One region of the Streptomyces sp. NPDC002055 genome, then DNA from elsewhere that is predicted to be linked to it. Evidence: riboswitches for the same ligand, from Rfam matches in the RefSeq annotation. Region 1 holds a riboswitch; each other region holds the start of a gene.
What was found. A riboswitch is a leader RNA that binds a small molecule or an ion and turns the genes downstream of it on or off. The one in region 1 is predicted to bind glycine.
Positions count from the first base shown of each region.

Region 2: another riboswitch for glycine. It lies ahead of gcvT (glycine cleavage system aminomethyltransferase GcvT); the one in region 1 lies ahead of gcvP (aminomethyl-transferring glycine dehydrogenase).
Region 3: another riboswitch for glycine. It lies ahead of gcvP (aminomethyl-transferring glycine dehydrogenase); the one in region 1 lies ahead of gcvP (aminomethyl-transferring glycine dehydrogenase).

Region 1 is NZ_JBEOXS010000046.1:24,555-28,467, reverse strand. It holds gene ABT112_RS25235 (WD40 repeat domain-containing protein) at 1-1,305, shown strand, start outside; glycine riboswitch at 1,822-1,917, shown strand; glycine riboswitch at 1,918-2,015, shown strand; gene gcvP (aminomethyl-transferring glycine dehydrogenase) at 2,068-3,913, shown strand, end outside.
Region 2 is NZ_JBEOXS010000056.1:14,706-18,618, reverse strand. It holds gene ABT112_RS27565 (enhanced serine sensitivity protein SseB) at 1-601, opposite strand, end outside; gene ABT112_RS27560 (AAA family ATPase) at 951-1,655, opposite strand; glycine riboswitch at 1,799-1,904, shown strand; gene gcvT (glycine cleavage system aminomethyltransferase GcvT) at 2,063-3,196, shown strand; gene gcvH (glycine cleavage system protein GcvH) at 3,379-3,756, shown strand; gene glyA (serine hydroxymethyltransferase) at 3,788-3,913, shown strand, end outside.
Region 3 is NZ_JBEOXS010000036.1:9,794-13,706, reverse strand. It holds gene gcvP (aminomethyl-transferring glycine dehydrogenase) at 1-2,220, opposite strand, end outside; glycine riboswitch at 2,409-2,504, opposite strand; gene ABT112_RS22185 (PRC-barrel domain-containing protein) at 2,619-2,996, shown strand; gene ABT112_RS22180 (DNA polymerase IV) at 2,912-3,913, opposite strand, start outside.

The DNA.
Region 1 (3,913 bases):
ATCGTCGAGCGGCTCCGCGCGTCCTACCGGGAGCTGGGACTGCTGCCGTGGCAGGAGATGGGCACCGACGCGCTGTCGTACGGCGGACCGGACGCGCTGATCCGCCACGGCCGGGGCCCGGGCGCGGACTTCGCGATCGTGATCCACGGACGCACGCGCGAGGCGCTGGTCCAGGTCGCCGACACCCTGGGAGTCCCGTACGAGGACGGGGACATCAAGGGGCCCAGCGAGGTGCCGGCGCCCCTGGAGGACCTTCGCCCGGTGGCACTCGCGGCCGGGGACACCGACGACCGGGGACGGTGGACGGTGGTGTCGGCGGGCGCCGCGCCGGAGGAGCCCGCCGTTCCCCGCGTGACCGGCCTCGACGAGGTGACCGGCCGTACGGTGGTGACGGCCGATCAGGACGGGACCACGGTCGTCGCGGGGGATCGTGACGGAGCGATCCACCTCTGGGCGACGGATGGTGAGGCGCCGTCCGAGGCCGAGAGCCGTGCCCTGCACCGCGCGCCGGTGACCGGGGCCGGCTGCGTACGGATGGACAGCGGCCGGCGCGTGGTGGTCAGCGGCGACTCGAACGGCGTCCTCCGCTTCTGGCTGACGGACAAGGCCCCGCGGCGGAGCCCGTTCGACCGCAGGCGGACGGCGGTCACGGCGGTCGCCGCCGGGAAGCCCGGCACCGGCCCGGCGGTGGCGGCCGCGTGGGCGGACGGCCTGGTCCGCGTGTGGGACCTCTACACCGACGTCGTCGCGGATCTGCGGCTCGGCACCGGGATCCAGGGCCTGGCCCTGGACGCCGACGGCCTGCTGCGGGTGACCGGCCCGGACGGCACCGCCGTGCTGCGGCTGGACCTGGACCGGCTCTGGCCGACGCGGAAGATGCGGGAGCAGCTCGACGAGATCGACTGGAGCTCCTTCTGGACCGCGCGCGGGCCGGCCGACGAGAACGGCGTGTCCGACCTGATCGTCCGGATCGGCTCCGATGACGAGGCCACGGCCAAGCAGGCCGTCCACGACCTGTACCGGCTGATCGTGTCCAAGGACGGCTCCCTGACGGCGGCCGCCCCCGCCGTACCGTTCCTGGTCGAGCTCATGACCGACCCGGCCAACCGGGCCCGCGGGACCCTGCTGCTCCTCATCGCCGATATCGCCGACCTCCCGGACGCCCGGGGCGACCGGGGCCGGGCGCAGCGCGCGGCGGTTCAGGAGGCACTGCCCGTCCTGCTGCCGCTGCTGGAGGACGACGACACGTCCGTGCGGTGGGCCGCCGGGGAGCTCCAGCGGATCTGCGCCGGGCCGACGGCGTAGCGACCCTCGCGTCGCCCGGCGGAGCCGACGGCTCCGCCGGGCGAGGCCGGCCGTGCGGGGGCAACCGCACCGGGGGCGAGCGCCGCTCCGACCGGCACTGGAAGCGAGCGCCGTTCCCCTCGACCGGACCGGGAGCACGTGCCGTTCCCCTCGACCGGCACCGGGGCGAGCGTCGCTCCCCTGTGCCGGGAACGGCGCTCGCGGTCGGTGCCGCGTCACGGATCCGGCCGAACGCTGGACACTACTTGCGAGTAGTCCGGCGCTCGCCCGTGCCGAGCAGCGTTTGTGCAGCTCAGAGTGCCCGTCCTGGGCAGATGCCGTTACGGGAGCGTCCACCGAGCAGACTCTTGACGGCGGTGTTCCGGTGCCCGTACGTTGCCTCCCGAAAGACCCGACAACCGCATACACCGCTGACGATTCTGCGCGGGAGAGCTCACGTCGTCCCACGACGTGGCGCCGAAGGCCGCTGTACCCCCGGCCTCACCGCCGGGCCCGACAACTCCACATCGCGCTGTTCGAACCGAAGCGGGAGAGCCCTCGCCCACCCTTGGCGAGGCGCCGAAGGAGCAACTCTCCCCAGAATCTCTCAGGCCCCACTACCGCTTCGGCCAGGCGACTCTGGAAAGACAGGACGTCATGTCCTGCGCCCACGGTGCAAACCGCCGGACCCGGTGGTGAAGCTCTCAGGTACCGATGACAGAGCGGGGAGGCCACCCGTCCCCGGCACCGCGATCGCGGTGCCCCCACAGGGAGCCTCCCACCATGACCTTTCCCGAGTCCTCCGCGTCGGGTGCGTTCGCCACCCGTCACATCGGTGTCGACGACGCCGACCGCGCCGCCATGCTGTCCGAAGTCGGCTACCCGACGCTCGCCGCCCTCATCGACGCCGCCGTCCCGAGCGGCATCCGGAGCCCGTCCGGCCTGAACCTGCCCCCCGCCGCCACCGAGGCCGAGGCCCGCTCCGAACTGCAGGAGCTCGCGGGCCGGAACACCGTGGCCGTCCCGATGAACGGACTGGGCTACCACGCGACCACCACACCCGCCGTGATCCGGCGCAACGTGCTGGAGGACCCGTCGTGGTACACCGCTTACACGCCGTACCAGCCGGAGATCAGCCAGGGCCGGCTCGAAGCACTGATCAACTTCCAGACCATGGTCGGAGACCTCACCGGACTGCCGACCGCCAACGCGTCGCTGCTCGACGAGGGCACGGCGGTCGCCGAGGCCGTCACGGTCATGCGCCGCGTCGCCCGCAAGGGCCGCCCCCGCGTCCTGGTCGACCGCGACACCCTGCCGCAGACCCTCGACGTCCTGCGCACCCGTGCGGCCGCGGTCGGCGTCGAGGTCGTCGAGATCGACGTCGCCGAACCGCTGCCGGAGGACGACTTCTTCGGAGTGGTGCTGTCCTACCCCGGCTGCTCGGGAGCCGTCCGCGACCTGCGCCGGGTGACCGCCGCGGCACGGGAGCGCGGGGCGCTGGTCACGGTGGCCGCCGACCTGCTGGCGCTCACGCTGCTCGTGCCGCCGGGGGAGTTCGGCGCCGACATCGTCGTGGGCTCGTCCCAGCGGTTCGGTGTCCCGCTGTTCTACGGCGGGCCGCACGCGGGCTGCATCGCGGTCCGCGGAGGGCTCGAACGCCACCTGCCCGGCCGGCTCGTGGGCGTGTCCGTGGACAACGCCGGACGGCCGGCGTACCGCCTCGCCCTGCAGACCCGCGAGCAGCACATCCGCCGCGACAAGGCGACCTCCAACATCTGCACGGCGCAGGTCCTGCTCGCCGTGGTCGCCTCGATGTACGCCGTGTACCACGGCCCCGACGGCCTGACCTCGATCGCCCGACGGACGCACCGGCACGCCACACGCATCGCCGCGGGTCTGCGGGACAGCGGGATCACGGTGGTGCACCGGGAGTTCTTCGACACCCTGCTCGTACGGGTCCCCGGCCGCGCCGAGGAGGTCGTCGCGGCCGCGCACGACCGGGGGCTGCTGCTGCGGCTGGTGGACGGCGACCACGTCGGCGTCTCCTGCTCCGAGGCCACCTCCCCGGACCACGTCCGTCGGGTGTTCGCCGCCTTCGGCGCGGCGGGGGACGAGGCGGGGGACGACCCGGACCGGCCGGCGGCCGGCGCTCCGACGGCGCTTCCGGAGGACCTGCGGCGCACATCCCCCTTCCTCACCCACCCGGTCTTCCACCGGCACCGTTCGGAGACCGCGATGCTGCGCTATCTGCGCAAGCTCTCCGACCGTGACTTCGCGCTGGACCGCGGGATGATCCCGCTCGGGTCCTGCACGATGAAGCTCAACGCGACCACGGAGATGGAGCCGGTCAGCCTGCCCGGCTTCGCCGACCTGCACCCCTTCGCGCCCCTCAGCGACGCCGCCGGGTACCTGGCCCTGGTCGAACAGCTGGAGACATGGCTGGCCGAGGTCACCGGGTACGCCAAGGTCTCCGTCCAGCCCAACGCCGGCTCGCAGGGCGAGCTCGCCGGCCTCCTGGCGATCCGCCGCTACCACGAGGCCAACGGCGGGGCCGGACGCGATGTGTGCCTGATCCCGGCCAGCGCGCACGGCACCAACGCCGCCTCCGCCGCCATGGCCGGGATGCGCG
Region 2 (3,913 bases), on a different contig from region 1:
CGACGAACAGCGCGGGCGCGTCGCCCTCGACGCTGGCGAGGGCGCGGCGGGCGGTGCGGACCAGCCCGGTGACGGCGAACTCGCCCGCGGCGGCGCCGAGGAAGTCGACGGGTTCGTCCTGCCAGTCGGGCTCGAAGAGCCGCACCCGGCCACCCGAGGCGGGCCCGTCGAGCTCGGTCCGGCCGGTCCGGCAGAGCTCGGCGACGGCGGCGGGCGGCAGCGGAACGCCGACGGCCCCGCCCGGGTTGACGGCGATGCCGAGCTGCGGCGGGAGACCGCGGGCGAACTCCCGGGCCGGCGCGACGGTGAACGACACATGCGAGCCGACGACCTGGAGGAACTGCTGCTCGGAGCTGAACACCGGGACGTACGCGGCGCCGTCGATCTCGACGGTGGGCAGGTCCAGGTCCCGGCTCTCCCGGCTGCCGCCGCCTGGCAGCGGCACCCAGACATGGCTGCGGCCGAGCACCTCGACCAGCCGGGGCCCGGCGCCGGCCACGCCCACGGAGGCGGCGAGCGCCTCTTCGAGCGCATTGCCGGGGAATCCGCTGCCCGGGGTCGCCCCGTCGGGAAGCGAGGTATAGCTGTGCTGCTCCGTCATGCTCATCGGGCCCCACCACGTCTCGTCCGAACTGCACAGGAACCCTAGCGGTTGCGGGCCGCGGGAGCTCCCCTGGGGTGACCGGATTTCTGTCGGGAACCTCCAGGACGCGCCGGACCTTTCCGCCATTTGGCGCCGTCCCGCCCGCCGCGGACGGACGGATCCTCCGGACGGGGGCGCTCCGGAACCGTCCGGGACCGCTGCGGAGCGGCTGCGGAACCGTCGGGTCCGCCTGCCGGGCCCCGGTCCGGGTCCCGGTCCGGGTCCCGGTCCGGGTCCGGGTCCCGGTCCGTGTTCGTTCGGCACCGGTCAGGGGCGGTCGCGGACGGCCGGTGACCGCCTGCGTCGGTCAGTCGAACCCGATGCCGGAGAGTGTGGTCGCGGCCCGGCGGTCCAGCAGGACGGCCGAGGCGCAGCCGTCCGGCAGCCGCCCGGCCTCCAGCTCCCGGACCAGCCGCCCCACGGCGCGCCGGTGCCGGGCGAAGGCGTATCCGGAGACCCCGCGCCCGCGCGAGGCCTGCCCCTCCAGGGCGACCCGCGGCTCCACGTCGAGCAGCGCCAGGTGCAGGGAGCGGCCGCGCCGGCGGGCGTCGCGGGCCAGCCAGCGGCGCACCCAGACGAGGCTGCCGCAGTCGTGCACCACGACGCTGTCGCCGGAGCGCAGCGCGCGGCGCAGCCCGGCGTAGTGCGCCAGGCGGACGAGGGGGCGGTAGACGGCGTACGGGAGCAGCGCGGGCATCCTGCGCTCCCAGCGGTCCCTGGTGTCCTGCGAGTCCACCCGGTGGACCCGGGCCCCGCCGTGCTCCGGGGCGCCGGCCGCCCGCCGGATCAGGGTGCTCTTGCCGCTGCCGGGCAGGCCGGAGACGACGAGCACGTCCCCGGCGGGGTAGCGCAGCGCGGCGGCCGGGCGCCCGCGCAGCTCCGTGGTGCCGGCCAGGCGGCCGGGGCGGACGACGCCCGGGGCGGCCGGGGCTCCCGGGCCCGTCTGGCTGGGCACCGCGCCGAGCCCGACCCCCGAGGCTGTCGCAAACGTTCCGTGGCTCTGCACCGTGATCGTCCTCCCAGGTCCGGTCACTGCGGCTGCCGCAGAGTTTCAAGAAAAGGTAATGCCATACAACCGCCTTATCCCCCGCCCGCAGGGTCCGAAAGTGTCACAGGCGTGCAATGATGTGCGCGCAAACTCCATACCGGCCGCTTGTAACCCGCGCGGGAGAGTCTCCGGACCGGCAGTGAGCCGGGCGCCGGAGCGCCGAAGGAGCAAGTCCTCCCTTGAATCTCTCAGGCCCCGTACCGCGCAGGCGAGGCACATCTGAAAAGCGGGCCGCCGTGGAGCGGTCCCACCCAAGGTGCAAGCTGTGACCCGCCTGCCGGGTCGTGGCGAACCTCTCAGGTTCCGATGACAGATGGGGAGGCTGTGTTGTTGTCGACAGAGCCTCGCCACCCTTGCTTGGGAGCCTGAACATGACCGATGCATCACGCCGTACCGCCCTCGACGCACTGCACCGCGGGCTCGGCGCCACCATGACCGACTTCGCCGGCTGGGACATGCCGCTGCGCTACGGCAGCGAGCGCGACGAGCACCTGGCGGTGCGGACCCGCGCCGGACTCTTCGACCTCTCCCACATGGGTGAGATCACCCTGACCGGCCCGGAGGCCGGGGCGCTGCTGGACTACTCCCTGGTCGGCAATCTCTCCGCGCTCGCTCCCGGCCGCGCCCGCTACACCATGATCTGCGACGACCGGGGCGGCATCCTCGACGACCTGATCGTCTACCGGCTGGCCGACGAGGAGTTCATGGTCGTCGCCAACGCCTCGAACGCGCAGGTCGTGCTGGACGCGCTGACCGAGCGCGCGGCGGGCTTCGCGGGCGCCGCCGTGCGGGACGACCGGGAGGCGTACGCCCTGCTGGCCGTCCAGGGACCGGAGTCCCCCGGCATCCTGAAGTCGCTGACCGACGCCGACCTGGACGGGCTGAAGTACTACGCCGGACTGCCCGGCACGGTGGCCGGGGTGTCCGCGCTGATCGCCCGGACCGGCTACACCGGCGAGGACGGCTTCGAGCTGTTCGTGGCGCCCGGCGACGCCGAGGCTCTGTGGCAGGCGCTGACGGAGGCGGGCAAGGACGCGGGCCTGGTGCCGTGCGGCCTGTCCTGCCGGGACACCCTGCGCCTGGAGGCGGGCATGCCGCTGTACGGGCACGAGCTGACCACGGACACCACCCCGTTCGACGCGGGGCTGGGCCGGGTCGTGAAGTTCGAGAAGACCACCAACGACGGCCGCTTCGTCGGCCGTGAGGCCTTGGAGGCCGCGGCGAAGCGGGCCGAGGAGGCCCCGCCGCGCAAGCTGGTCGGCCTGATCGCCGAGGGCCGCCGGGTGCCGCGCGCCGGGTACCCGGTGGTGGCCGCCGGCTCCGGCACCGTGATCGGCGAGGTCACTTCGGGCGCCCCCTCGCCCACCCTCGGCAAGCCCGTCGCCATCGCCTATGTGGACGCCGAGCACGCCGCGCCCGGCACCGAGGGGGTCGCGGTGGACATCCGCGGCAGCCACGAGCTGTACGAGGTCGTCGCCCTGCCGTTCTACAAGCGGCAGCGCTGACGTCCCCGCCGGTCCCCACCAGCGGCGCGCTGACGTCGCGGCCTGTCCGCGCCACCCCGACGGGCACCGGTCACCGGCCGGTCACCCACTGCCGACCGGTTGTCGGGAATCTCTCGTCACGGCCGTCCCATCTGTCAAGACCCGGCACCACAGCACGCCCCCTCATCCAGGAGAATCAGGTCATGAGCAACCCCCAGCAGCTGCGCTACAGCAAGGAGCACGAGTGGCTCACCGTCGCCGAGGACGGTGTGTCGACCGTGGGCATCACCTCGCACGCCGCCGACGCGCTCGGTGACGTCGTCTACGTCCAGCTCCCGGAGGCCGGCGACACCGTCACCGCGGGCGAGTCCTGCGGTGAGCTGGAGTCGACCAAGTCGGTCAGCGATCTGTACTCCCCGGTCACCGGCGAGGTCACCGAGATCAACCAGGACGTCGTGGACGACCCCGCGCTGGTGAACTCCGCCCCCTTCGAGGGCGGCTGGCTGTTCAAGGTGAGGGTCACTGACGAGCCGGCGGACCTGCTCTCCGCCGACGAGTACACCGCCTTCACCGGCAACTGATCCGCCCACCCGTCGCCCGATTGGGATCCTGATGTCGCTTCTCAACCAGTCCCTGCACGAGCTCGACCCGGACGTCGCCGCCGCCGTCGACGCCGAACTCGACCGCCAGCAGTCCACGCTCGAGATGATCGCCTCGGAGAACTTCGCTCCGGTCGCG
Region 3 (3,913 bases), on a different contig from region 1:
GAGCGGGTGGTTCGGCAGGTACGGCGCCAGATGCGCGCGCACGCCGACCGGGCCGACGCCCGGACCGCCGCCGCCGTGCGGGATGCAGAACGTCTTGTGCAGGTTCAGGTGCGAGACGTCCGAGCCGAACCGGCCCGGCTTGGCGAGGCCCACCAGCGCGTTGAGGTTGGCGCCGTCCACGTAGACCTGGCCGCCCGCGTCGTGCACGGCCGCGCAGATGTCGGTGATGTGCTCCTCGAAGACGCCGTGCGTCGACGGGTAGGTCACCATCAGCACCGCGAGCTCGTCGCCGTGCTTCTCGATCTTGGCGTGCAGGTCCTCGACGTCGACGTCGCCGTCCTCGCGGGTCTTGACGACCACGACCTTCATCCCGGCCATCACGGCGCTGGCAGCGTTGGTGCCGTGCGCCGAGGAGGGGATCAGGCAGACGGTGCGCTGATCGTCGCCGTTGGCCCGGTGGTACGCCCGGACGGCCAGCAGACCGGCCAGCTCGCCCTGGGAGCCCGCGTTGGGCTGAAGGGAGACCTTGTCGTAGCCGGTGACCTCGGCGAGCCGCTCCTCGAGCTCACGGATGAGGGTCAGATAGCCCCCGGCCTGCTCGACCGGCGCGAACGGGTGCAGCGCCCCGAACTGCGGCCAGGTGACCGGCTCCATCTCCGTGGTCGCGTTGAGCTTCATGGTGCAGGAGCCGAGCGGGATCATCCCGCGGTCCAGCGCGTAGTCCCGGTCGGAGAGGCGGCGCAGGTAGCGCAGCATCGCGGTCTCGGAGCGGTGCTGGTGGAACACCGGGTGGGTGAGGTACTCGCCCCGGCGGAGCAGGGCCTCGGGGAGGGTGTCCTCCGCCGTGGCGTCCAGGGCCTCGATGTCCGCCTCGACGCCGAACGCGCCCCAGACAGCCGCCACCTGGTCACGGAGGGTGGTCTCGTCGCAGGAAATGCCGACGAGGTCGGCGTCGACCTGCCGCAGGTTGACCCCGGCCTTGCGAGCGGCGGCCACGACCTCGGCGGCGCGGCCCGGCACCCGGGCGGTCACGGTGTCGAAGTACGCGCCGTGCACGATCTCCACGCCCCCGGCCCGCAGGCCCGCCGCGAGCAGCGTGGCGTAGCGGTGGGTGCGGCGGGCGATGCCTGCGAGCCCGTCCGGGCCGTGGTAGACGGCGTACAGCCCGGCCATGACGGCGAGCAGGACCTGCGCGGTGCAGATGTTGCTCGTCGCCTTCTCCCGGCGGATGTGCTGCTCACGGGTCTGCAGCGCCAGCCGGTACGCCTTGGTGCCGTCGGCGTCCACGGAGACTCCGACCAGTCGGCCGGGGAGGCTGCGGGCGAACGTGTCGCGCACGGCCATGAAGCCGGCGTGCGGGCCGCCGAAGCCCATGGGGACGCCGAACCGCTGGCTGTTGCCCACCGCGATGTCCGCGCCCAGCTCGCCGGGCGAGGTGAGCACGGTGAGGGCGAGGAGGTCGGCGGCGACCGTGACGATCGCGCCCAGCTCATGGGCCCGCTCGATGACCGGACGCAGGTCGCGCACCTGCCCGGAGGCGCCCGGGTACTGGAGCAGCACACCGAAGACACCGCGCTCGGCGACGTCCGCCGGGATGCCCTCGGAGAGGTCGGCGACGACGACCTCGACGCCCGTCGGCTCGGCGCGGGTCTCGATGACGGCGATGGTCTGCGGCAGACAGTCGGCGTCGATCAGGAAGACGCCGTTCTTCACCTTGCCGACCCGGCGGGAAAGCGCCATGGCCTCGGCGGCGGCCGTGCCCTCGTCGAGCAGCGAGGCGCCCGAGGTGGGGAGCCCGGTCAGGTCCGCGACGACGGTCTGGAAGTTCAGCAGCGCCTCGAGGCGGCCCTGCGAGATCTCCGGCTGGTACGGCGTGTACGCCGTGTACCAGGCGGGGTTCTCCATCACGTTGCGGAGGATCACCGGCGGGGTGAAGGTGCCGTGGTAGCCGAGGCCGATCATCGGCGCCAGCACCTCGTTGCGCTCGGCGAGGCCGCGCAGCTCGGCGAGGACCTCCGCCTCGGTGCGGGCGTCCGGCAGGTCCAGCTCCCCGGCGTTCTTGATCACGTCGGGGACGGCGGCGGCGGTGAGTTCGTCCAGGGAGCCGTAGCCCACCTGGGCGAGCATCTTCGCCTGCGCCTCGCTGTCGGGTCCGATGTGGCGCTGCTCGAAGGGAGTGCCACGTTCCAGCTGGGAGAGTGGGATGCGATCGGCGGTCATCTGCGGAGGCCTCCTGGTCGACGCGACCTGCGAGGGGCACCACGGCACGGGTGCCCCGACGGCCTCCCCCTCTGTCATCTCGACCTGAGAGCTTCACCGGTCCGCCGGGGCGGTCCGGTTTTCACCGTCGGTGAGGAGGGGTTCCGGCGCAATACACGGCCGATGCCCGCCCTGCTTTCCAGAGTGACCTCGTCCGTGCGGTACGTGTGCCTGAGAGATTCCGGGGAGGATTTGCTCCTTCGGCGCCTCCTCTTGCTGGTGGAGGACTCTCCCGCACGGGGTCTGCAGCCATTTGCCAGCGTACCAGTGGCTCTCCGGGCCGGTCGCTCGAGTGGCCGAGGGGCGGAATGTGCCCTTTCGTAGTTCTCGTAGAGGATCTGCGAACAGCGGGAGGGACCGTGCAGACCGATATCGATCCGCGGAGCCTGATCGGCCGCAAGGCATTCGACCTCGACGGAGCGAAAATCGGCACCGTGGACGAGGTGTACCTGGACGACGCGACCGGCCTCCCGGAGTGGGCCGCGGTGCGCACCGGCCTGTTCGGGCGCGACGCCTTCGTCCCGCTGGAGCCCAGCGAGATCGTCGACGACACCCTGCGCGTCCCCTACCACCGCGCGCTGATCAAGCGCGCACCCGACTTCGGCGTCGGCCGCCACCTCTCGCCGGAGCAGGAGCTGCAGCTCTACCACCACTACGGGCTCGACGCCACGTCCCCGGAGGACGGGCCGGGCCCCGACGACCAGGACTTCGGGCGGCTGGCGGGCAACGACGACTGACCGCCCGCAGCGGTCACCTCCGGCCGGCCCTCCGGAGCAGCGGCCTCCCCCGGGCCGCCGGGTTTCAGCGGCAGCGGCTCGGACGGCTCCAGGTCCGGGTCGTCGACGGGGAAGGTCCGCACCCGGCCGGGCGCCGACCAGGGCTGTTCGAACCGCACGGTGACCCTGCCCACGCCGCTGCCCTGCACCCAGCCGGGCCCCAGCTCCGCATGGCGCACATCGTGCCCCGGCACCCAGCGGCGCACCTGCTCCACCGTGGTCTCCCCAGCTTCCGGCGCCACCGGGGCGGGCTCCGCCTGCGACTCCTCGGCCCGCTCCACGTCCCCGGCGGCCGCAGCCGCGGCCGCCTCCAGCGCCGCGGCGGCCTCTGCCGTGGCGGCCTGGGCGAACAGATCCTCCTGCGTGAAGTCGGCCAGCCCCGTGACCCCGACACCCAGCAGCCGCACGCCCCCGGTGGTGTCCACGAGCTCCAGGAGCCGCGCGGCGGCCTCCCGGATGACCGTGGGGTCGTCGGTGGGGCCGCGCTGGGTCTCGGACCGGGTCAGCGTGGAGAAGTCGTACCGCCGCACCTTGAGCACGACCGTGCGGCCGGACCGCCCGGCCGCCCGCAGCCGCTGCACACAGCGCTCCGCCAGGCGCACCACCTCGGCCCTCACCTGCGCCCGGTCGTGGAGATCGACGTCGAAGGTGTCCTCGACGGAAACCGACTTGGCGTCCCGCTCGGCGATCACGGGGCGGTCGTCCCGCCCGCTCGCCATCGTGTGGAGCGAGCTGCCGTGCGCCCGCCCCAGCAGCCGCACCAGCTCCTCCTCACCGGCTTCCACGATCTCCCCGACCGTGTGGATGCCGGCCCGGCGCAAGTGCTCGGCGGTGGCCGGGCCGACGCCCGGCAGGGTGCGCACCGTCAGCGGTGCCAG